4 regions of the Bacillus sp. V33-4 genome follow, and region 1 is predicted to be linked to each of the others. Evidence: riboswitches for the same ligand, from Rfam matches in the RefSeq annotation. Region 1 holds a riboswitch; each other region holds the start of a gene.
The links. Region 1 has a riboswitch for S-adenosylmethionine ahead of CVD23_RS12155 (Fur-regulated basic protein FbpA). Riboswitches for the same ligand answer to the same signal wherever they lie in the genome.
Positions count from the first base shown of each region.

Region 2: linked by a shared signal. The riboswitch ahead of mtnW (2,3-diketo-5-methylthiopentyl-1-phosphate enolase) and the one ahead of CVD23_RS12155 (Fur-regulated basic protein FbpA) in region 1 are both predicted to bind S-adenosylmethionine.
Region 3: linked by a shared signal. The riboswitch ahead of mtnK (S-methyl-5-thioribose kinase) and the one ahead of CVD23_RS12155 (Fur-regulated basic protein FbpA) in region 1 are both predicted to bind S-adenosylmethionine.
Region 4: linked by a shared signal. The riboswitch ahead of CVD23_RS10460 (methionine biosynthesis PLP-dependent protein) and the one ahead of CVD23_RS12155 (Fur-regulated basic protein FbpA) in region 1 are both predicted to bind S-adenosylmethionine.

Region 1 covers NZ_PGVC01000031.1:9,481-15,523, reverse strand. The annotation lists gene CVD23_RS12165 (STAS domain-containing protein) at 1-721, shown strand, start outside; gene CVD23_RS12160 (alpha/beta hydrolase family protein) at 831-1,640, opposite strand; gene CVD23_RS12155 (Fur-regulated basic protein FbpA) at 1,655-1,819, opposite strand; SAM riboswitch class I at 1,941-2,046, opposite strand; gene CVD23_RS12150 (aldo/keto reductase) at 2,214-3,041, opposite strand; gene CVD23_RS12145 (hypothetical protein) at 3,175-3,522, opposite strand; gene CVD23_RS12140 (FdhF/YdeP family oxidoreductase) at 3,831-6,043, opposite strand, start outside.
Region 2 covers NZ_PGVC01000032.1:85,208-91,250, reverse strand. The annotation lists gene CVD23_RS12620 (electron transfer flavoprotein subunit beta/FixA family protein) at 1-692, opposite strand, end outside; gene CVD23_RS12615 (aspartyl-phosphate phosphatase Spo0E family protein) at 1,153-1,401, opposite strand; gene CVD23_RS12610 (1,2-dihydroxy-3-keto-5-methylthiopentene dioxygenase) at 1,698-2,231, opposite strand; gene CVD23_RS12605 (methylthioribulose 1-phosphate dehydratase) at 2,252-2,884, opposite strand; gene CVD23_RS12600 (2-hydroxy-3-keto-5-methylthiopentenyl-1-phosphate phosphatase) at 2,881-3,543, opposite strand; gene mtnW (2,3-diketo-5-methylthiopentyl-1-phosphate enolase) at 3,543-4,766, opposite strand; SAM riboswitch class I at 4,865-4,971, opposite strand; gene CVD23_RS12590 (pyridoxal phosphate-dependent aminotransferase) at 5,043-6,043, opposite strand, start outside.
Region 3 covers NZ_PGVC01000032.1:78,983-85,025, reverse strand. The annotation lists gene CVD23_RS12590 (pyridoxal phosphate-dependent aminotransferase) at 1-2, opposite strand, end outside; gene CVD23_RS12585 (carbon-nitrogen family hydrolase) at 63-899, shown strand; SAM riboswitch class I at 1,011-1,168, shown strand; gene mtnK (S-methyl-5-thioribose kinase) at 1,260-2,426, shown strand; partial or broken gene CVD23_RS12575 (DUF2087 domain-containing protein) at 2,472-2,849, opposite strand; gene CVD23_RS12570 (methylated-DNA--[protein]-cysteine S-methyltransferase) at 2,843-3,352, opposite strand; gene CVD23_RS12565 (PAS domain S-box protein) at 3,358-5,178, opposite strand; gene CVD23_RS12560 (thiamine pyrophosphate-dependent enzyme) at 5,394-6,043, opposite strand, start outside.
Region 4 covers NZ_PGVC01000026.1:35,767-41,809, forward strand. The annotation lists gene metH (methionine synthase) at 1-570, opposite strand, end outside; gene CVD23_RS10450 (bifunctional homocysteine S-methyltransferase/methylenetetrahydrofolate reductase) at 548-2,413, opposite strand; gene metC (cystathionine beta-lyase) at 2,410-3,600, opposite strand; gene CVD23_RS10460 (methionine biosynthesis PLP-dependent protein) at 3,597-4,706, opposite strand; SAM riboswitch class I at 4,777-4,894, opposite strand; SAM riboswitch class I at 5,301-5,408, shown strand; gene CVD23_RS10465 (YezD family protein) at 5,507-5,623, shown strand; gene CVD23_RS10470 (phosphoadenylyl-sulfate reductase) at 5,706-6,043, shown strand, end outside.

The DNA of each region.
Region 1 (6,043 bases):
AATTGTTGTAGACGAAATTAGTGAAACCGACAAGACGGCTGTTATTCGAATGAAAAACTCATGGGAATATAAAATTAATAAAGCCCAGGAAAAGACCCGTGCCGGATCTTTTCTTCCCAGCCATTTTGCAGGCTTGCTGTCTGGTCTGTTTGGCGAGAATATCGGCTATAACATTCTCCAGAGCCAAATTGAGGGCGATGATTTTTGCAAGTTTGAATACTTCCCTTCTACCGTCACTGTTGACCAAAATATTCACCAACTTGCGAGAAGACGAGAAACAGAAGAGATTGAAAAGCTGGAAAAACTTGTTGAAGAACGAACAAAAAATTTAACGGATTTAATTAGCGATATTTCTTCACCGATTATTCCGGTCTTGGAGGAAATTGTCGTTGTTCCCCTGCTCGGTCAATATGATGATCTTCGTTCCGATGAGCTAATTGAAAAAACACTGCACCGCCTCCCCCATTACCAGGCAAAATATTTGGTTCTTGATTTGACGGCTTTACATCAAAGCTTGAATAATTATGCGATTGATTTAATCGTTAAACTTGCAGCTGCTGCCAGGTTGATTGGAACAGAGACGATTTTGGTCGGTATGTCTGCGGAGATCAGCATGCAAATTACGGAAGTAAAAGTGAAATTAAGCCAATACCATTGTTTTCAGACTTTGCAGCACGGCATTTACTATGCCCTATCACAACAAGGAAGAAGAATATTATAAAAGATCAGTGCCGGCTTTTAGTCGGCTCTGCTTTTTGGTGAGTGTAAGGGAACAATTAATAAGAAAAGCATAAAGCCATCATAGTTGTTATGCTTTTTGGTTAAATTTGTTAAGAAACATCAGAGAAACTGGATTCACTTTTTCTGGCTTTGATCCATGCCCTTGTCACCGAAATTAATTTAGAAAAGTGCTCAGCATCGGAAAATGTATGATTGGCACCGCTGATTTCTTTCCTTTGACATGTTCCTTTCCCTCTTTTAGAAAAAGCTTTTTCGTAGAGACGGCAATACTCTACCGGAATTTCATCATCATTGGTTCCGTGAATAAGCAGTACATTTCCGGTCAATTCCCGCGCCACGGTTAACGGCTTATACTTTTCCAAAGAGTTAAAAAAGTTATCTGTCAGGTAATAACCCAAATAGTCTACATGGCAAGATTTTGACAACTCCTGCAATCTCTCTTTCCCGACAATCATTTTAATATCAATGTCCGGATTTGCGACTGCTGACCAAAGAATCAGGTTACGAACTCTTGCATCCCCTGCTGCGGTCAACAAGGCCACCGCCCCTCCAAGACTGTGCCCCAATAAAAACACTTCTTCCACAATGAGGGCGTTCTGCTCAAAAGCATAATCAATAACTGCTTCTGTTTGCTCAATCAGCTCACACAAACCATTTTTTCCATATTCACCAGAGCTTTCTCCACATCCAGCATAATCAAATCGCAGCACGGCACATTGATCAAGATTTAAATGTTGAGCCGTTTTAACAAACAGACGATCGACACCGATCCTGCTCCCGGTAAACCCATGGCAAATGATGACGAGTGGATAGGAAGCCCCTTGCTGAAATGATACGGGAAAATCAATCGAAGCAGCAAGCATTTGATTCTTCCATGGTATATTTATGTGACCGATCATAAATCCTCTTCCTCTCATTCAAAAATTTTTACATTCATAATTCTTTCATATTCCTCCGTGAGGTCATCGAGCGATAATTCAAACAGTTGGCGGTCCCCTTTTTTATAAATGCCGAGGTCCAGCAGCTTGGCGATGAAAATTTCCTTTTCCAGTTCGGCAGAACAATCTATTTTTTTCACTTTATACTTGCTCCTATTCTCATTTATTCCGATTGGTTTAGTGGGTTTTTGGTAAAATAAAAACCCCTTCCTATCGTCCATTCCGTAACAATAAGAAGAGGTTGGCGTTATATCCAATCCTGTCTTATCTGCCAAGCATAACGCTTGTTGGAATTGGCACAGTGCTCTTTAAGAGTCTGCTGCCGAGGTATCAAAGGGCCAAATCCCTCCACCTCTCTGGATAAGAAGTAAACATATGCGGTTATATTGTCATTTACTATATATGAAACGAGATTAATTGTCAATTTTTTAATGTGACAAAACCAGAATTTGGGCAACGCTTATCAAGAGAATGGGTCATCCATATATTCTCAATAACAAAACCGTTTTTCCTTTTATGAAATCAATTCTGTCATTAAAAATCAAAATTGTCTGGATCTGCTCCGACGCGACGGTTTTCATTTAACGAGTTTATCTTTTCCATATCGTCCCGTGAAAGTTCGAAATCGAAAATGTTCGCATTTTCGATGATCCGATTTTCATTGATTGATTTAGGAATCGTAACTATTTCTCTCTGCAAATCCCAGCGAAGAATGACTTGTGCAGGTGATTTATGGTATTTAGCGCCAATTTCCTTCAGGGCATTGTTATTGAGCAATTCACCTTGTGCCAATGGTGACCATGCTTCCATTTGGATGCCTTGATTTTTGCAAAACTCATGCAGCTCAATTTGTGCAAGCAATGGATGCAGCTCAACCTGATTGACCATCGGTTTAATTTCTGCATCTGCAAGAAGATCCTGTAGGTGGTGGATATGAAAATTACTTACGCCAATTGCGCGAACTCTTCCATCTTTATAAAGCTGCTCGAGAGCTCTCCAGGTTTCTTTATACTTCCCTTTGACCGGCCAGTGAATAAGATACAGATCTACATAGTCAAGCTCCAGCTTCTTTAAACTCGTTTCAAATGCATTTAGCGCAGAATCAAAGCCTTGGTCCGCGTTCCAAACTTTTGTCGTCACAAACAACTCTTCGCGGGGAACGCCCGATTCTTTGATTGCCTGGCCGACTCCTTCTTCATTTTTATAAACTGCAGCAGTATCAACGCTCCGGTAACCCGCTTTTAACGCGGCCTTGACCGACTCGATGACTTCTTGACCCTCTTTGACTTTAAATACACCGAATCCGAACCATGGCATCTTTACTCCATTATGTAACGTAGTCGTATCTGTCAGGCTTCTCATACTTTTTTCCTCCTTATAAAAATTTCCATTTCATTTTCTCATATCTCATTCGAATTATGAAATAATTTGCTCGTTTTAGGAAAAAATTAAAAACCCATGCAGGGACACCGACACGGGCAGAAATTATATAAATTTAGAAGGTTTGCACTGCATGAGTGGCCACTGGATTTGTTTCTTTCCGTTTTACTTCATCGATTTTATGTACAAACATTTGAAATACTTTTCTTTTTTCGTCAAGTTCACGCATATAATCCTTCAATTCCTGGTATTTTTCTTCAAAAGGCTTATGGTATAGCTGGCGGATATGATTAATAATCTCATCATTAACCGTCGATTGAATCACTTGTTTTGTAATGCCGTATTTATATGAATACACCTTGAGATCTTGCTTTACTTCTTCATACTCTTTTTCTACGGCATCAAGCACTTCAGAAATTTCTTCTTTCCACTCATCAAGCGATTTTTGCAAATATGATTCCATAAATACCTCCAAGTTCTGCTATTAGTATTCATAGTTTAGCGGATTTATTTTACAAGCTGTTAACGATAACGTTACATTGATGTTTCATGTGGATTTTTGTTTTCCCCGAGTAGTGATCGACTTAAAACTAGCAACAGCAGGAAGTGGGTATAATGAACCGGATATTAAGCGAACCCCATTTAATAACAGGACTTTCTTTGGGAAGACATCGTAACAAATTTGGTCTGCTCACCCTCTCAAACCAAAAAAGATCCGGTTCAAAAAATCTGACCGGATCCTAAAAGAATATATTATAGAAGAAACCCGACTTAGTCGACACTCATTTCTAATTCTTCTACTCTTTTTTCAACATACTTTCTATCTTTCTGGGCATGGAAGGTGTCTGCCTTTTCTAGAATCACACCTGTATTGTATTCAGGAATTTGCGAGTACTTTTCATATACACCCTTTGGAAGAAGAACATTTCCTTCCGGCCAATAGACCGCGATATTGCCGGATTTGATATCTTCAAATTTGGCTCGTCCTTGATAGGTGCCAAACTGGTTATACGCAACAACTGTATCACCTTCATTAATCCGCAATTTTGCTGCATCTTCTGCGTTCATAACGATGTCATAACGGTCAGCCCCGTTGAATGAATCTTTGTCGCTATAAACCATTGAGTTGAACTGTTTACCACGGCGTGATGTTACATAGAAATGGCCTTCCGTTTTGCGGAGTTCTGGAATTTCGATCGACAAAAGATTTCCTTTTCCGTTTGGAGTCGGAAATAATCCATCTTCACACAGCCACGCACCGCCCCATTGAAAAACGTCACCGCGATTTTCCAAATGCTGAATTCCGTCATAATACGGATTAGCTTCAGCAATTTCCGCACGAATTTCTTCAGCATTATTGAAATGGATGAGATGCTTTTTCTCAGGAAACACTCTTGAAGCAAGATCAACATAAATTTCCCACTCTGCCCGAGCTTCTTCAATACGCGGCCCGTCAATTTCTGAACTAAAGTAAACCATTCGTTCAGTACTTGTTGAAGTTCCTCCGCCCGGCTGTTCGTAGCGGGTCATCGCCGGCAGCACAATCACTTCATCCTGCGCGTCAACAAGTGTAGAAGTGTTAAAGATAATGTCCTGATGGACACGTAATTCAACATTCTCTAATACTTGTTTCATAAAATTCGGATCAGGCATCGTTTCAAGGAAGTTGCCTCCGCTTGTAAAGAATAGTTTCACCTTGCGTTCATGGTCGTCCGGGAGCATGATATTTTCAAGCGTCTGCCCGACTGTATCCCCCTGCCAACGCGGAATCGGGAATTTCCAGACCTTTTCAACTCTTTCAATGTTTTGCTCGTCAAAGTCTCCGCCCGGCATAACAAACGGATCGGCGCCCATTTCTCCTGATCCCTGCACACCGCTATGCCCGCGGATTGGCATAACACCACAATACTTTTTACCGATAAAGCCGCGAAGCATTGCAAGGTTTGCTACTTGTGAAATATTATCGGTTGCGAAGCGATGCTGGGTTAAGCCCATGCTCCACACAAAGACAGCGGATTTTGATCCGGCAAGTAATTCTGCAAATTCAAGCATTCTTTCCCGGGTTACACCAGACGATTTCTCGAGCTGCTCCCAGTCCTGGATTTTTAAATGATCTTTTAGCTCATTGTAACCATTTGTATGTTCATTGACGAATGCATGGTCAATAGCTGAGCCCGGCTGTTTTTCCTCCATTTCAAACCAATGCTTCATGACGCCATTCATAAAGGCGATATCGCCGCCGATGTTGACCTGGTAAACATCATCGACAATTTTTGTTCCAAATACAGCACTTTCAGCAATTGACGGAATCCAGTATTTCTCCATTGCTGGTTCGCGATATGGATTGATCGTTATAATTTTTGTACCGGCTTTCTTCGCCGCATACATATATTTCGTTGAGACCGGCTGATTGTTCGCTGCAACGGATCCCCAGAACACCAATACATCGGTTCCGATCCAATCTTTATAATTACAGCTGGATGCACCGATTCCCATTGATCGCTTTAAAGCCGTCTTACTTGGAGAGTGACAAATCCGTGAAGCGTTATCGATATTATTTGTACCCAGGAAACGCGCTGTTTTGGCAGCTGTATAGTAAACTTCATTCGTAATACCACGAGCGGTTAAATAAAAAGCAAGCTGCTTTGGATCAATGCTTTTGATTTTCTCAGCAATCCGGTCGAGTGCCTCATCCCAAGAAAGTCTGGTGAACTTTTTCTCTCCTTTTTTACGGGAAAGCGGGTATGGAATCCGGCCCAATTTTCGCAGTTGCGTGCTGTCAAGCTGTTGCATCTTCTCGACATCTTCAAGCCACGTCGGATCAATCGCTGACATCGTGTTGAGGCGAAGGACATTCAGTCTTGTTGTGCATAGATGCGGCCCGGTCAGCGTCTGGTCATATAATCCGGAAACGCCAAGCGCACAACCATCGCACACACCCTGTGTTAAAATTCGGTATGCGTAGGGAAGATTGTCTTTGTTAT
Region 2 (6,043 bases), on a different contig from region 1:
ACAATCGTTGGCGAGCCCTTCAAACCAAGCTGTGTCCGATCCACGTCCTCCAAATCGTTTACGGTCCAGATCACTGGCTCATACCTCGCTGCTTTCAGCATATTTGGAAGCGGCGCATATTCGATTGCGTTTATTTCTTTTTCCACAGTAAGCAGACACGGCAATTCAGTCTGAATCAATTCGTAGCCATTGGAGAGCTTTCTTTTGATTAATACGCTTCTTTCTTTCTCGTTTATTTCCGCTACTTCAATCACATTTGTAACGGGCGGTATATCGATTCTTCGGGCGATGCCAGGCCCGACCTGCCCTGTATCCCCATCAATAGCGTGTTTTCCGCAAATAATCAGATCAATCGGATCCTCCTTTGATATTCGTTCCAAGGCCTTCGACAATGCGTAGCTAGTTGCGAGCGTATCTGCCCCCGCGAAAGCTCTGTCAGAAATCAAATAGCCCCTGTCGGCTCCGATTTCAATGCTTTTTTTAATGACGGCAGTCGCCTGGGGCGGACCCATTGATAAAACGGAAATGGTACCGCCTGTTACCCTTTTAATCCGCGCTGCTTCCTGGACAGCGTGCGCATCATACGGATTTAAAATTGCCGGGGCACTGCGGCGGTCAAGGGTATTCGTTTTCGGATTGATTTTGATAATTTTTGTATCTGGAACTTGCTTGACACAGACGACAATATGCATATATCTCATTCCCTCCCTTTTATAAAGCCATAACGAAAGCGCTTTCCTTATAAATATTTATAAAATGTCTGTATTACGATATATGAATCGCAACACGGGCATAGTACAAACAAATGAAAACAATCCATTCGAATAACGTTAATATCTTAGTGCACCAACTGCTGCTGTGATATAAAATGAAAGAGTTCTGGAGTAGATCATAGGCTGAAAGGTCAACGGGTTAATAATAATAATCAATTGGAAATCAAAGTAACCTTAGTATTACTATAAAAAAAATTCACAGATTAACAATGACAAAAATCACATCTGAGCGAATTTTTGTAATATTTAAATTGGGTAATTCATATATATGAATCTTTATGGATGAAGTTCCAATTGAAGTTTTTCCATCCGAAGAGGGGGATCTATGTGTATGCTTAGTCCAGCACGATAAAAGGGACCACAATGGTCCCTTTTTACATTAGATTAATTTACAAATGGGAGTAAGAGCTTTTGGCCAGACGATCATTTGTTTATAGGGTAATCTGCTTTCTTCCCAGCCTTTCTGTCCCTTATGTATTTTAATCTGAAATTGGTAAATGAGCTGATCAAGCTCCTCGCTGCAGCGAATCGTTTCTTCACTTGTAAAGCCGTTTATTGTCGCACTTTCAATCATGCACTGTCTTTTCCTTTGGATTTCTTCCAGCAGTTTGTTTCCATTCTGATACAATATTTATCCTCCTAATCCTACCCCTTAGCTTTCCGGTCCGGTTTTTCTTCCGGTCTATCTACATTTTTTTGTATACTGAAGAATTATTACAGCAATTTCTATAGTTGTAAATAGATTCGCAAAATTAGACAAAATATTTTTTATATTTACTTGGATTCGACATAATCCTATCCAGACTATGATCATTTTCGACAAATTTTTCTCGATTCTAAAATGTTAGTCGACTGGATCAACTGCAGCATTTATTTTAAAATTAAAATAGCTCCCACCGCAAATTGCGGGGGAGCTGTTTGATTTTATGAATTAATCTCCTGTGTTTCATAGATCGGCACCCAGCCTTCAGTAGTTACAAATATCCGCACTGCGACTACTTTTCTGTCGTCTTGCAGCGTAAAGTAATGACGGATATTTTCAGGCACCGAAATCAGGTCGCCCGGGTTAAGGAAAACCTCAAAAAATTCGCCGTCTTTTCCCTGGATGATAAATACTCCGTGTCCGCTGACAATAAAACGGACTTCATCATCTGTGTGGTGGTGCTCCTGCTGGAAGTTTTGCAGAAGCTGGTCAAGATTCGGCGTGTTTTCAGAAAGAGAAATGACATCATGTGCTTTATAGCCCCTGCGAGCTGAAATATCGCTGATTTCATCCTTGAAAACTGCTAATATTGCATCTTTCTCTTCGTCAGACAATAGGAATTTTTCCTGGAGGTGAGCTGGAAGCTTGTTGATGTCCCAATTCTCATAAATGACTTCCTGGCTTTCCAGAAAGGCTGCTACTTCTTCTTGATTCACTAATTTTTCACCAGTTTTTTGAAATACAATATGTGCCATACTACTTCTCTCCTTTTCTATTAAACTGCTTTAATTAGCTCGGGTTTATGCTCCAGTAGACGAAGCGTGTAGCGAAACAAAAACTCTGAGGCTTCCAGAAGCTTTTTCGCCTCAAAAGCACTTTCACCCCAGACGGTAACGCCATGATTGCGAATCAAAACTGCGCCTTTTTGCGCATAAACATGCCCGGCAAATTCCCGGGCCAGAGCAGGAATATCGGCGTGATTAGGAATGATTGGAATCGTAAGCACTGCATCCTCATCCCATAAATTGAAGGCTTTGATTAATTCCTGGCCTTTAAATGTGACTTCTCCCCTGTCCCCGAATAGTTCTGAAATGACATTATTATCAACTGTATGGACATGGAGGCTGCAGCAAGCATTCGTGCGCTTGTAAATTTCCGAATGGAGCAATGTCTCCGCCGATGGTTTTAAATGGGTAGCTTCAGCAGGTCTCCCGTTTGCATCAACAAGCAGAAAATCTTCACTCGTGCGTTTCCGTTTATCTTTACCGCTCGCGGTTACAAGAAAAGTCAACGGATCCGCGCCTACTTTAATGGCCAGGTTTCCGCTTGTCCCCATAAACCAATCACGTTGTGCAAGTTCATCTTTGACGTCGGCGAGCTCCTGCCACCTTTCCTGAAGAAGACTCATGCTCTCACCCCTATCTTCTCTCTTATAGAATCGATGCAATCAAAGAAAGTATTAAATGGTTTGTAAGGAAGCCCGAGCTCTTCACATTTCCTGGCAAGTAAGTCCCTTGCAAGAATAAAATCAGCTTGCTTGGCTGCCTCGACATCTGTGATCGAATCACCAATGACAATCTTATCGAGATTTTCTCCATCCAGGCTGCGGATGACAGAAGGTTTGCAGCAGCCGCAGCCGTTGGAGCAGTGACTGTCACAGCTGTGAGGCCACAGTATCTTTATTCTTTCAGCGCTGAAATCAGATCCGTTACAATATAAGCCTGTAATTGGTCCAGTCCCCTCCAGAATCGGCTCTACAAAAAAGTCGATTCCGCCACTGACAATATAAAGCGGGATATCTTTGTCAGCCAAAAAGGCGGCAAACTCCTTAAATCCAGCCCTGATTACTGCATGTTCAACCGCAAATTCAATAATCTCCTCCTTTAGAGAGCTGGGGAGGAGCGAGAATAGCTTTCCCACACCTTCCTTGATCGAAATTTGCCCGGAAAGAATCTGCTCCTTCAGCTGTTCCGACTCGGAAGGCGCAAATTTCTGCATGATCGCAATAATATTGTCCTGCTCGGTGATCGTCCCGTCAAAATCGCAAAATACAGCAAGCTTTTTCATTATGCAGTCACCTCTTGATGGCCCCATAGTTCGATCGCTGCCCGCAACTCATCATGCTGTTTTGCTTTATCCAGCAAAGATTGCCCATTTAAAACCGCTTCGATCGCTTGCCTGAATGCAAGGCCGCCCCCTTTTGCGCCATCCGGATGACCGTGAATACCGCCGCCTGCGTTTATTACGCTGTTATTTCCAAAGTCTCTGTACAATAATGGCACGAGGCCTGGATGAATTCCTGCCGACGGCACTGGAAACACTGGTTTAAACGCATCTTCTGTTGTCAAAGCCTCTGCGATTGACAAAACCTGTTCTTTTTCAAGGGCAACCGAGCCGTATGGAGACGGAAACAAAGATAAATCCGCTCCTGCATATCGCAATAATTTTCCTAATAACAACGAATAAGACAGTCCATATACCGATGATGAAGCGAGTGCACCACTGACAGCCGGATGGGCCATAATCGGCAAGGCAATGCTGTCGTCCTCCCGCAATTCCTGAAGGATATCGAGTCCGTAAGCAAAAACATTGAACAATAATAGATCCGCCCCAAGCTCGGCTGCCTTTTTCGCCTTATCCCTGAGAGCCGATGAGCGGCCAGTCAGGTTCACCGCATATAAGGTCCGCTGTCCTGACTGCTCATAGATTTCCGTTAACACCTTTTTCCCTTCGGAAATTCTCGCTGCAAACGGAGCCAGATCGTTCTCGAACAAAATTTCGTCATCCTTGACAATATCGACTCCACCCAGAGCTTGTTCTTTCAGCTGCGCAAGCAAGTACGGCAAGTCCCTGCCGATTACGCCTTTATAAATACTCATTAGCAACGGCCGGTTATAAACATTTACTTTTTCACGAATTCCCTCAATTCCAAAACGGGGACCGGGAAAAAGGGCTTTCAAGGAATCACTAAACTGCAAGTCTATTAATTTTATTTTTCCATCCAGTGATAACTTCCCAAAAACGGTTGTTAAGATCGCCGGTAAATCCGCTGAAAAATTTACAGCAGGGTAGGCAATTTTAATCAGTGCCTTTGTTTCCTCTTTGCTGCTTTCTTCCGAAAGACCTTCGACAGAGACAACACGCCCTTTGTGCTTTTTCAATTGTTTTTGCTCTAAGTAGGGCAGAGTTGTCCATGACCCTATCGTCAAGCCGAGGGCAATTTCCTCTGCTTTCTTCTCGGGATTATGTTTAGCATCATAGACTGAATATGTAGCAATTATTTCACTCATGCCGATCATCCTTTCCTTAAACGCGAGGGCCAACTTTTTCATTTTGGCCACAAAAAAACCTCTTCAGAAAGAAGAGGTTAGCATCTCAAACTAACATCTCCTTATCTTTCAGCGAATGCTGCAAGAATTAGCACCGTGCCTGGAATAATCCAAGTCGGTTGCCGGGCTTCATCGGGCTCGTCCCTCCGCCTGCTCTTGATAAGAAAACGATTTTCATATAATCATGTTCATGATAGTTCAAATTAATTTGGATTATCGCAGGAAATTTCCCAGTTGTCAATCCCCTTTATCAAATATTTCTAAAGATTCGATTCTTCTGACTGCTTCCTGCAATCGTTCTTCCGAGGTTAATAGCCCTGCTCTGACATAGCCTTCACCCCATTGCCCAAATCCTATTCCCGGTGCGACCACAATATGGGCATTTTCGAGCAAATAGTCGGAAAATTGCTGGGATGTAAACGCAGGCGGTACTTTTAGCCAGGCGAAGAATGAACCTTTTGGCGCTGCAACCTCCCAGCCTATCGATTGCAGCCCGTTAATAAACGTGTTTCGCCGCGATTCATATAATTGGTTCAGTTCCTCTACACATTCCTGCGATTCCAGTAAAGCTGCTGCCGCCGCTTCCTGTACTGCTCCAAAAAGGCTGACATAAAGGTGGTCCTGAAGCAAATTGATCGCACTGATTACGCTTTTATTACCAATAGCGAAACCAACTCTCCAGCCGGCCATGTTATACGTCTTCGATAAAGTGTAAATTTCAATGCCGACTTCCTTGGCGCCTTCCGCCTGCAAAAAGCTGATTGGTTTTTGCTGATCAAAACCGATTGCTCCATATGCGAAATCATGGACAACGCAAATGTCATGCTGTTTCGCAAGCGTTACGGTCTCTGCAAAGAACGGAAGGGTCGCAGTTGCTCCGGTCGGATTGTTCGGGTAATTCAGGAACATTAACTTTGCTTTTGCTAATGCGTCCGCGCTTAAATCATGATAATCAGGGAGAAAACCGTTCTGCTCAAGCAATGGCATATACAACATTTCCGCTCTCGCCAATGCTACCCCAGACCAGTAATCCGGATAACCCGGATCAGGAACTAGCACAGTATCCCCCGGATTTAATAAACATTGCGGAATTTCAACCAAACCTGCTTTTCCGCCGAACAATACGGCCACTTCTGTATCCGGGTCCAACTCGACCTCATACTCCCGCTTATAGAACTCAGCTGCCGCTTCCTTCAAGTAGCGAAATCCTTGAAAGGGTGAATATTTATGATTGACCG
Region 3 (6,043 bases), on a different contig from region 1:
ACTTTAGCACCCGCTTTATAAAAAATGAATTTGAAATTCTAGTCACAAATGATATAACGTTAATAACAGCTTGTAAAGCGAAATTTTTTAGTTTTTTGAATGGGGTGACAATTTTGAAACTATCAATAGCTTGTATTCAAATGGACATTGCTTTTGGCAATCCAGACCAAAACTACCAATCTGCGAAACAGCTGATTGCCGATGCAGCAGAACTAAAACCCGATATTATCGTCCTTCCTGAACTTTGGACGACCGGGTACGATCTGAGTCGGCTCGATGTAATTGGCGATCAGGACGCCAACAAAACAAAGTCCTTCTTGAAGAATGCAGCACTGCAACACGGTACCGCTTTTGTCGGCGGGTCTGTTGCGAAGAAAACGGCTGAGGGGATTTTTAATACGCTCATCATTGTCGATAAGCATGGAGAGGCAGTCCATGAATACAGCAAACTGCATCTTTTTCAGCTTATGGACGAACATCTGTATTTATCGGCGGGCAATTCGAAGGGCCTGTTCACGCTGGAAAACAGGCTCCTGTCCGGTATGATTTGCTACGATATCCGCTTTCCGGAATGGATTCGCGCCCATACGGCACAAGGAGCGGAAGCTTTGTTTGTCGTCGCTGAATGGCCGCTTGCCCGCCTCGCCCACTGGAGAGCCTTGTTGATATCACGGGCAATCGAGAACCAATGCTATGTCATTGCCTGCAACCGGGCAGGATCCGATCCGAAAAATGCTTTTGCCGGACATTCAATGATTATTGATCCGTGGGGGGAAATCATTGCGGAAGCCGGCGAAGACCAGGAAATATTGCATGCTGAAATTGACCTGGATGAAGTACGTCGAGTAAGAGAAATCATCCCGATTTTCTCAGACAGAAAACCGGAATTCTATAATTAAGTGCAGATTTTTGCCGGCAAAAATTTTTAAAAAAAAATGATTGACATATCACTTTTTGCATTGATATGATGATCAACAAGTGAAGAACAATTATGATTTTAAAATAGTACTCTCTTATCAAGAGCAGGCTGAGGGATTTGGCCCGATGAAGCCCAGCAACCGACCGTAATGCCATTGTGAAATGGGGCGCTAAAATGCGCCGGGGATTGATAATCTCCTAAGGCACGGTGCTAATTCCAACAGAAGGATTTTCTTCTGGCAGATAAGAGGCGTGAAGAATATAACCTTCAAGCCTCTTTCACATTGAGAAAGAGGCTTTTTCATTTGCTGAAAAGCCTCCACACTAAGGAGGAATAAACGATGGTCTTATTACAAAATACAACATACGAACCTTTAACCGAAAGCTCAGCCGCCGCCTTAGCGATTAGATTGCGGTTATTTCCTGAAGGTTCTGTTTTAACCGTATCAGAGATTGGCGATGGCAACCTGAATCTTGTCTTTAGGATTTCAGATCACGAATCCGGTCAAAGTGTGATCATCAAACAAGCATTGCCCTATGCGAAAGTCGTTGGTGAAAGCTGGCCGTTAACGTTAAAAAGAGCGACAATCGAAGCAAATGCATTGTCTGTTTTTAAAAAACTGGCACCAAATTATGTTCCTGAAGTCTTTTTTAGCGATGAGATCTTTGCCATTACTGTCATGGAGGATTTATCACATTTAACAATTGCGAGAACCGGATTAATCCAGGGCGAGGATTTCCCACTTCTCCCCAAGCATATCGGTGAGTATCTCGCTAAAACGCTGTTCTTTACTTCTGATTATGGCTTAAAGCCTGCAGAGAAAAAGGAGCTAGTTGGCAAATTTATTAACCCGGAGCTGTGTAAAATCACGGAAGACCTGATTTTTACCGATCCATTCTTTGATGCGCCAACCAATGACTTTGAAGAAGGTCTGAGGAAAGATGCCGAGAAGCTCTGGGCAGATGAAGAATTAAAGTTAGAGGCAGCCCTTCTCAAAAAGAGCTTTTTAACCGAAACAGAGTCATTGCTGCATGGCGATTTGCATACTGGAAGCATTTTTGCAAATAACGATGAAACAAAAGTCATCGACCCTGAATTTGCGTTTTATGGGCCGGCTGGCTTTGACCTTGGCCAAGTCGTGGCGAATTTGCTATTTCAACAGATTGCCAATCCCGAAAAACAGCGGAAAACATCTTCCCAGATAAGAGTGTTTTGGAAGACTTTTTCGCAGGAGTATTCAAAACTATGGAAAGAACAGAATACAGATCCGCTTTCTTCAAACGATCGCTTTCTCGCTTATTTACTTGAAAAATATCTTCAGGATGCTGCCGGATTTGCCGGTTGTGAGCTGATCCGACGGACGGTTGGACTGTCACATGTTGCCGACTTGGATGGCATACAAGATAAAGTCAAAAGGCTTGATGCAAAGCGGACAGCCCTTCAGCTTGGCAGTAAGTTGATTAAAAATCATCGCACTATTAAATCGATTGAAGACCTGATTGGTTAAACTCATCCAGCCGCTGAATGCAGTTCTGCGGCTGGAAATTTACGCTTAACCGTCGATTTTTACCCACATCTCTTCTGGATTCACTTCATATATTCCATTATCCCGGTACATATAATGATTGATAATAAACTCACGGCGGATCGTTGCATAATCTTCGTGAAATTTTTTTATATACTCATTTAGTTCCTTTTCCGCATATTTTTTTCCTGTTGTTAAACCCCGGATCATATATTCGAATACGATTAATTTCTTCTTCCTTTGGGCCGGAATGTTTTTCAGCTTCCCATCGCGCGTGAAGAAGTTATCAATTACCTTTTGTCTTTCGATATTCGTTTCGGCCATTTCCTTTATTCCCTCCCTGCCCTTCTCAATCTGCTCGACTAAAGCACTTGCATGTTGTTTCAGGACTGATTCATTTAAGTGCTTACTGAACCTTTAAACGAAGCTTTTTCGTGGCGAAGCAGCTTTTCTTTAATATCGGTTCTCGTGCCTGCATAGCCTGTCAGTGTTTTATTTTGGCCGATGACACGGTGGCATGGAATGATAATCGGGAATTTGTTTGCCTTGTTGGCCTGGCCGACTGCCCGCACCGCTTTCGCTTTGCCAATAGTTGATGCAATATCCTGGTAGCTTTTCGTCACCCCGAAAGGAATCGCTTCAAGCTGTTTCCAAACTGCTTGCTGAAAATCTGTGCCTGTTATGTCTAGCGGCAATTGAAAACTGCTTCGCGTTCCGCTAAAATATTCGCCAAGTTGTGTGACGGCAGCAGCCAGGACTGGATTATGCGGATTTTCTGAGAGATCCTCCCCGGTTTCATGTTTATCAAAGTCTTCTTTCCCTATATGTACAGCGCTCAATTTCCCGTTTTCAGCGACGATGAATAACAAACCGATCACGGTCTGCAGTCTAGTATATTGCCTGTTCAAAGTCTCTACCCCGCCTTCTTTAATGGTAAAAAAATATGAAAGATTGTCCCTTTGCCAAGCTGGCTTTCCACTTCAATGCTTCCTTGATGCTCTTCAATGATTTTGTAGCTCACCATTAAACCAAGTCCTGTTCCCCGCTCTTTTGTAGTATAAAACGGTTCGCCAAGCTTTTTCAATTTTTCTTCGGGGATGCCGGGTCCTTCGTCCTGCACATATATATGGATTTTATCGCCTGCGGCCCGCTTAACTGAAACAGTAATATAGCCGCCTTTCGGCATCACTTCAATCGCATTTTTGATAATGTTGATAAACACCTTTTTGAGCTGGTTTGGCTCACAAAAAAGCAGCGGGAGTTTATCTTGATAATATGTTTTAAATTGCACGTTATGCAAGACAGCCTGGGCAGTCAGCAACTCAACCGTTTCCTTAACAATTCTCGTAACATCCGATTCTATAAATTTTACTGCCTGGGGTTTTGCGAGGATCAGAAATTCATTGATTATTGAATCTATTCTTTGTAATTCACTTGTGATCACCTGAAAATACATCTCATGTTCATCCTTCATATTACCCTGAAGCAACTGGATAAACCCTTTTAGCGCTGTCATTGGATTTCTGATTTCATGGGCAATTCCAGCGGCAAGTTCTCCAATAACCGTTAAAGTATCAGATTTTCTGAGCTGTTCTTCCATCTCCAATTTTTCTGTTATATCTTTAAAAACAATTAGATTTAAGCCCGACATCAAGTTGCTTTTTGTTGAAAACTCAATGTGCTTTTTTGTTTCTTTTTTTATCCTAATCTGCACCACACCGTTCAATTGACCTTGTTGCAGAAGGGTATCCATATGTTCCACTTGTTCTTGCCGGCTCAGTCGGCACTCTGTCAGCAATTCCGTCAACGATTTACCGACAATCTCTTGTCTGGAAATCCCGAGCATATTTTGGCCGGTCTGGTTAATATCAATGATCTCAAAATGATTATTCCATAATATAATTCCTTCAAGTGCACCTTCAAAAATCTTCCGGAACTTCAACTCGCTCTCGCGAAGCTCTTTTTCCATACGATGGCGTTCACTGGCGTTGCGAACAATGGTTATATTAGATCCATCAATATGGAGCTTGGACGTAAATTCAAGTAATTTTTTTTGTCCGTTTGGCATTAGAAAACACAACTCATCACGGATGGCACCCGTTTTCTTTAACAAATCCATTGTTTTATGGAAATGATCATCTTTTGAATAAACAAAATCCGTTAGCTTTCTCCCCAGCAAATTCTCCAATGGACATTCAAATATTTTGCATGCAGCCTGATTGGCCCGGGTCACTATTCCACAGCCATTCCAAAATATGATCCCATCAAGCGCTTCTTCAAATAGATCCTGGTATAAATCTTCATTTTTCCTAATTTTCTTTTCGATGATTTGTTTCTCGGTTACATCCCTCATTATACTAATATACTGATCCTGCCCAACAGGGAGTTGGCTTGTATTAATTTCAAAATAAGTTAATTTTTCATCATAGGCAATCGGCAAAATTCCTCTTGCGCTTCCCTTTTCCTCCAATAGCGCCCAAATCTTCACCAGCTTAAATTGATATTTTTTAGGAATTAAAGATTTCAACGGCATTCCGATTAAAAGGTTGCTGTCAATATTAATATGCTTACAGAAAGCAGAATTCCCAGCCGTTATGTTTCCCTCTCTGTTAAATATAATCATTCCATCTGGAGCATGGTTAAACTGTTCTGTCAACAATCGATTTGCGTGTTCGAGGGCAGCAACTTTTTCTTTCAGGAATTGATGTTCTTCGTATGATATTGCTCCATTCACTGTCTTGCCTCCTTGCCAATCTTCAATAGATAAATATTTCGACATTTAACAGGGAAAATCCTGTCTTTTCCATCAAGCATTTGCCATTCGCAAACCTTTTTATCTTAACTTGAACATAAGCATTTCGTTTGCCTGTACACCGTATCGACGAACTAATTTTCTTAAGTAAATGAAGAAAAGCGATGCCGTTATCTGCATCGCTTCTCCTGATTTTTTTACAGTAAAATATTCTCATGCTTTGCTGATAAACGCTGCCAGCGCTTTTCTACTTCTTCTTCAAAGTCTGCCAACAATTGCTTGTTTTCTTCCTTCAATAAATGCTTCGTTTTCCCCATTAATTTTAACCATTCTGACAGAGGAATGCGTTTATTTTTCTTGTCAGGGTCGTAAGTAATAGCCGTGATTCCCTGTTCGACTTCATATAGTGGAAAGAAACAGGAATTAACGGCAGCCTCGACAATTTTTTCGCCAAGGCGGTCATCAGACTTCCAATTTAATGGACAGGTTATTAATATTTTCCCGTAAACTGTGCCAACATTTTGGGCATACCACTGTGCTTTTGCAGCCTTTTTAATCAAGTCCTGCGGAAATGCTTCTGTTCCGGTAAAAACATACGGGATGTTCGCTGCTGCCATAATTTGTGCTGTATCTTTATGATGAAATGCCTTTCCCTTTTGGCTCTTCCCGACATTGGAAGTGCTTGTCATGTGTCCCAGCGGTGTCGAATAAGACATTTGCGAGCCCGTATTCATGTACCCTTCATTATCATACTCAAGTATGATCAGTTTATGGTTTCGCAAAGCAGTTCCAATCGCTGATCCCATCCCGATATCCATTCCTCCGTCACCGGTAATCATCACAAAGG
Region 4 (6,043 bases), on a different contig from region 1:
TAACGGAAGCGTCGTGCCGGTTTTCGCAAATGCTCTTTCAATACCGATGTATCCTGCCTTGACATTGAGAAGATCCTGGCTTGTTTCAAGGAGCAGAAGATCAACACCACCATCAATTAAACCAATTGCTTGTTCTTCGTATGTTTCAATTAATGCAGCAAACGTCGTCCCGCCGGTGACGCTTAACGTTTTTGTTGTCGGCCCCATTGATCCGGCAACATAACGCGGCCGGCCTGTCGCAGAAGCTCTGTCTGCGGCCTTTTTGGCAATTTGCGCAGCAACTTTGTTAAGTTCATAGGCTTTATGGCCAAGTTGATACTCATTGAGGACCAGGCTTGTTGCGCCAAACGTATTTGTTTCAATAATATCTGCTCCTGCCTCCAAGTATTCATAATGGATTTGCTCAATAACATCGGGGACAGTTAAATTTAAATATTCATTGCAGCCGTCATACTGCTCACCGCCAAAATCTTCCGCTGTAAGGCCAGCTCTTTGCAGCATCGTTCCCATGGCCCCATCCATAATAAGGATTCGCTCTTTGATTTGATCAGAGAATATTGGTTTGGACATGGTCGTTCCTCCCAGTTAAAGCGTTGTGATGGCGCCGAGCATAATTCGTTAATTCTACTGTCAATTCATACCGTAGAAATGGCGTGATTAAATAAATGCCATTAAATAACTCAAGAGCAGCATCAATTAAAGATTTTGAAATCTCGAGCCCCTCCCTGGAAGCGTCAGCAGGAAGGTCTTTAAAACGAGCCATTCTTTCCCTGATACATTCTGATATTTTGATACCGGGGACTTCGTTATGCAGGTATTCAGCATTTTTACTGCTGATTAGGGGCATGATTCCAATATAAATCGGTGCTTCAATATGTTCAGTTGCGTCATGGATTTCAATCAGTTTTTCTTCAGAAAAAACGGGCTGCGAAATAAAATAATCGGCTCCGCACGCGATTTTCTTTTCAAGGCGTTTAACGGCTTTATCCAATGAGCGAACATGGGGATTAAAAGCACCGCCAACGGAAAAAGCAGTTTTTTGTCCCAGTTCCTTTCCAGAAATGGATAGCCCTTCATTTAATTGCTTAATCATTTGAATCAATTCAAACGATGACATATCGTATACCGAAGATGCACCGGGAAAATCACCGACTCTGGCCGGGTCTCCGGTTACGGCTAACACATCGTGTAAACCGAGTGTATAAAGTCCCATAAGGTGGGACTGCAGCCCGATGATATTGCGGTCCCGGCATGTAATGTGAATGAGCGGCCTCAGGCCCAGTTTCTGTTTCACGAGATGCCCTAATGCTTCATTCGCGATTCTTGGAGTAGCAAGTGAATTATCGGCCAGTGTTATGGCGTCGATCCCGGCATCCTGAAGGGCCTTAGCTCCCTCGAAAAATTTCCCCGTATTAAGCTTTCTCGGTGGATCCAGCTCGACGATCACCGAACGTCTTTGTTTGACGACGTGATCGAGGGGAGGCTCCGCTCTTTTTACTATAGCTGTTTCTACGATAATTTTCTTTTCTTTTAATTTAACGATTTTGTTTGTTACAGGGGCTTTATCTTTTAGTTCTTCAGCAAAGGCGCGGACATGCTCCGGCGTTGTACCACAGCAGCCGCCGAGCAGCCTGACTCCCTGTTCCCGGAAAGGTTGTGCCGATTTTCTGAAATATTCTGCATCTCCTTCGTAATGAAATTTGCCATCGACATAGGCAGGAAGACTGGCGTTTGGATAGGCAGAAAGATAGGCATGCTTTGGCAGCGCCACCTGTTCGAGCGTCAACAACATATGATGTGGGCCAAGCCGGCAGTTAAGCCCGATAATATCAGCACCTGCTAGCTCTAATCTTTCAAAAGCTTCATTGATTGGTGTCCGGTCCTGCAGTATTCCTGTTTCTTGAAGGGATACCTGGGCAATGATTGGGAGAGCAGTTTCTCTCCTGGCAATCGACAAAACGGTCTCAAGCTCTTTTAGGTCATAATACGTTTCAAGGAGCAGGCCGTCTACCCCTGCCAAAAGAAGACAGTATAATTGTTCACGAAAACTCCTTTTTATTTCTTCAATCGAAATCGAATGGGGCTTTATCCCGCGGTTCCCGCCGATTGTTCCGAGTACGTATGCTTTGTCCTGTGCTGCATTCCTGGCAACTTTCACAGCAGCACTATTAATTTCCTTAACTGAATCCTCCAGTCCATATCGCTGCAGCTTCAAGTAGTTGGCTGCATAAGTATTCGTTTGGATAAGGTCCGCGCCTGCATTGATATACGCTTTGTGAATATTTAGGATCTGTTCCGGCTCGGAAAGGTTCAGTTCCTCAAAACAGCAGTCCGTGCCATAAGAGTATAAAAGTGTACCCATCGCACCATCTGCTATCAATATTTGATTTTCCATTTTTTTAAGAAAGCTCATAGTTTCACTCCTTGGTGAGCGAAATGTTGCATCGTTGTTTCCAACGCAGCTGAAAAGTCTTTAATGATGTCTGCAGGATTTTCGAGACCGACTGATAAGCGCAGCAGACTATCGCTGATTCCTCGTTTTTTCCTTTCTTCAATCGGCATCGATGCATGCGACATTTTTGCCGGATAGGATAAAATTGACTCGACTGCGCCGAGACTGACAGCAAAAACAGGGATTTCAACATTCGAGACAAATTGGTAAAGTGCCTCTTTTCCGGCTAATTCAAACGAGAGAATCGCCCCTGCTCCGTTTGCCTGCCTGTGCTGGAGATCATACTGTGGATGGTCCTCAAAGCCCGGGAAATACACCTTATGAATGGCAGGGTGAGTTCTTAAAAAACAGGCAATTTGGGCTGCACTTTTTAAAGATTGTTCCAGCCTGACATGAAGCGTTTTTAACCCTCTCAATACCAGCCAGGCGTCCTGGACACCAAGAACGGCACCAATCGTATTTTGCAGGAAATAAAGTCGCCCGGCCAATTCCTCATCTTTGACGACAGCGAGTCCGGCGACAACATCACTATGGCCGGATAAAAATTTTGTTGCACTGTGCAGGACGACGTCGGCTCCCAATAACAAAGGTTTCTGCAGAGCCGGGGTCAGGAACGTATTGTCGACAAAAATTAATGCGTTGTGCTCTTTTGCCAGTTCACTGACCGCTCGTATATCGGTAACTTTTAAGAGGGGATTTGAAGGTGTCTCAACATAAAAAACCTTTGTATTAGTCTGAACGGCCTCCCGGACGGCGTGAAGATCTGTCATATCGGCAAACGTATATTCAATTCCCATTCTCGAAAGAACTTCTGTAACCATGCGGTATGTTCCTCCGTAAACATCCTCGGAAATCACGACATGGTCACCAGAAGACAAAAGAAGGAAGGCTGTCGAGATTGCTGCCATTCCGGATGAAAAGGCAAAGCCCCTTGTGCCTTCTTCGAGATCGGCGATTGCCTCCTCAAGAGCTTCGCGTGTCGGGTTGGAACTCCGGCTATAATCGTATTTTCCGAAGTTTTCAATATCGAATTGATGAAAAGTGGAGGCATGGTGAATCGGAACACTTACAGCACCAGTTGCCTGATCCGTTTTCTGGCTATTATGCAGAAGCCTCGTTTCAAAATGTATTTCACTGCTCACTTTCATAAGGTAGCCTCCTCAACGACGGATCTGAATGCTTGCTCAAGGTCATCAATTAAATCATCCACAGCTTCTATGCCAACGGAAAATCTTAATAAACGGTTGCAGACCCCGGTTTCGATTCTGATTTCCTCCGGGATATCCGCATGTGTTTGCGTTGCGGGATAAGTAATAAAGCTTTCGACACCGCCAAGGCTTTCAGCAAATGTGATCAAGGATAATCCTTTTAAAAAAGGGTTCACCCATGTCTCATCCTTGATTCTGAAAGAAATCATCCCGCCTCTGCCGGGGTAAAGGACATCTGTTACACTTTCATGGCTTGAAAGGTACTGAACAAGCTTCTTTGCATTCTCCTCGTGTTTTTCAATCCGGAGCGCTAAAGTTTTCATGCCGCGGATTAACAGCCATGAATCAAAAGGGCTGAGCACTGCGCCCGCTGCATTATGGTGGAATTCAAGAGCTTCACATAAATCGTTACCTTTGGCAACAATCAACCCGGCCAGCACATCATTATGACCGCCGAGGTACTTGGTGGCGCTATGTATGACAATGTCAGCGCCGAGAAGGAGGGGCTGCTGGAGAATGGGTGTATAAAATGTGTTATCGACAATCAGCAATAATCCATGCTTTTTGGCCAGCTCTGAAATAGCGCCAATATCGGTTTGCTCCATTAGGGGATTGGTTGGGGTTTCAATAAAAATGGCTTTCGTTTGTAGAGTTATTTTTTTATCCAACTCCTCAACACAGCTTGTGTTGAGGTATTGACACGTTAATCCCCACTTCCTGAAACCGTGTTCAAGCAATCGATATGTGCCACCGTATAAATCTTTGCTGACAATCCACTCATCGCCTGATTGAAACAATGATAGCAATGTGGCAATCGCTGCCATGCCCGAACTGCAGGCAAAACCCTGGTCACCATGTTCAAGGTCTGCGATCGCTTTTTCGAGGAGCTGGCGGGTTGGGTTGCCTGTTCGGATATAGTCATAGCCGGATGATTCGCCGATCCCTTCATGCATGTAGGCCGTAGAGAAGTAAACAGGCGGACTTACCGATCCTGTAATATCGCTCCTGTTGCCGATTTGGGCCAGCTTCGTATCTATTTTGTACATTGCCACCACTCCTTTAAGAAATAAAAAAAGCCTTCAAGAAGAAGACTTTGTATGCTGGACGCAGCCGTTCTTCTCATCTTTCAAGTTCATAAAAAACTTGCAGGATTTAGCACCTTTTCAATGCTATTAGGGCATTGATGGTTGCTGAGGTGTCTTCGGGCCATTCCCTCAACCTCTCTCGATAAGAAATCGTTTGTATTCAATTGACTAAAATTTACAACATCCACATACTTGTGTCAACCATTTTTTAAAAATTAAGAAAATCACTCTTTTTTAAAATAGGGTGGACGTAGAGAATTGAGATAGTCTTTCATGACGGTTTACGAGCCGCTAAAAATGTCAAATCATCAGATTTTGAAAAAATTTTAAATTGTCTGTATTGCATCATATGTACGTACCAGGGAAAGAGAAACTTAAAAATTACGATTGACAACTAACTGGTATCCTGTTAATTTAAATAGAACTCATCGGAATTATAGGAATTAATCTTTTTCGTAGCTTTGATCGGTTCTACTGGACTAAATTCCTATTTTTCATTTCAGTACTTTAAAGTATTGACATGGAATTCCTTTGTGTTAAAATTTAGAAAAAATAAACTTATCCAGAGCGGCGGAGGGAATTGGCCCGATGAAGTCCGGCAACCTGCTGAACAAGCAAGGTGCTAAATCCAACAAAATGTGAAACCATTTTGGAAGATAAGGTAAACATATTCTTACCTGATGAGTCTTTCCGAAGTGGAAAGGTTTTTTTATTTAGAAGGAGGGGCTTGCTTGGGAAAGAAAGTAAATCAGTTCGATGAAATTTATTCGCATTTGCAGGAAATCCTGGCGGGGATGAAGTACGGTTCAATCACACTGGTTGTTCAGGACGGTGTAGTCGTGCAAATTGAAAAAAATGAAAAACTTAGAATTAAGTGAGCTTGCTGACTAGATAAACTAGAGGCAGTTTTAACCTTACCGGTTAGAACTGTCTCTTTTTTTGGAATTTGGAGGGATTGATTTGGCGCAATTAATCACGTATCAAAATTTTGATACATTTTCGGCACTGGACTTTTCGTATGCTAACGAGACAAAAGGGGCCTTAGACGTTCTTAAGTGGGCGTATTCGCATTATGGAGAGGGAAACCTTGTTTATGCCTGCAGTTTTGGGATTGAAGGAATTGTCTTAATCGATTTGATCTCCAAAGTAAATGAAACAGCGAGAATCGTTTTTCTCGATACTGAACTTCATTTCGCGGAGACTTACAAGTTAATTGACCAAGTGAAGGAGAAATATCCGCAATTAGTCATTGAACTGAACAAACCCGATTTGTCTCTGGAAGAACAGGCGCACACATA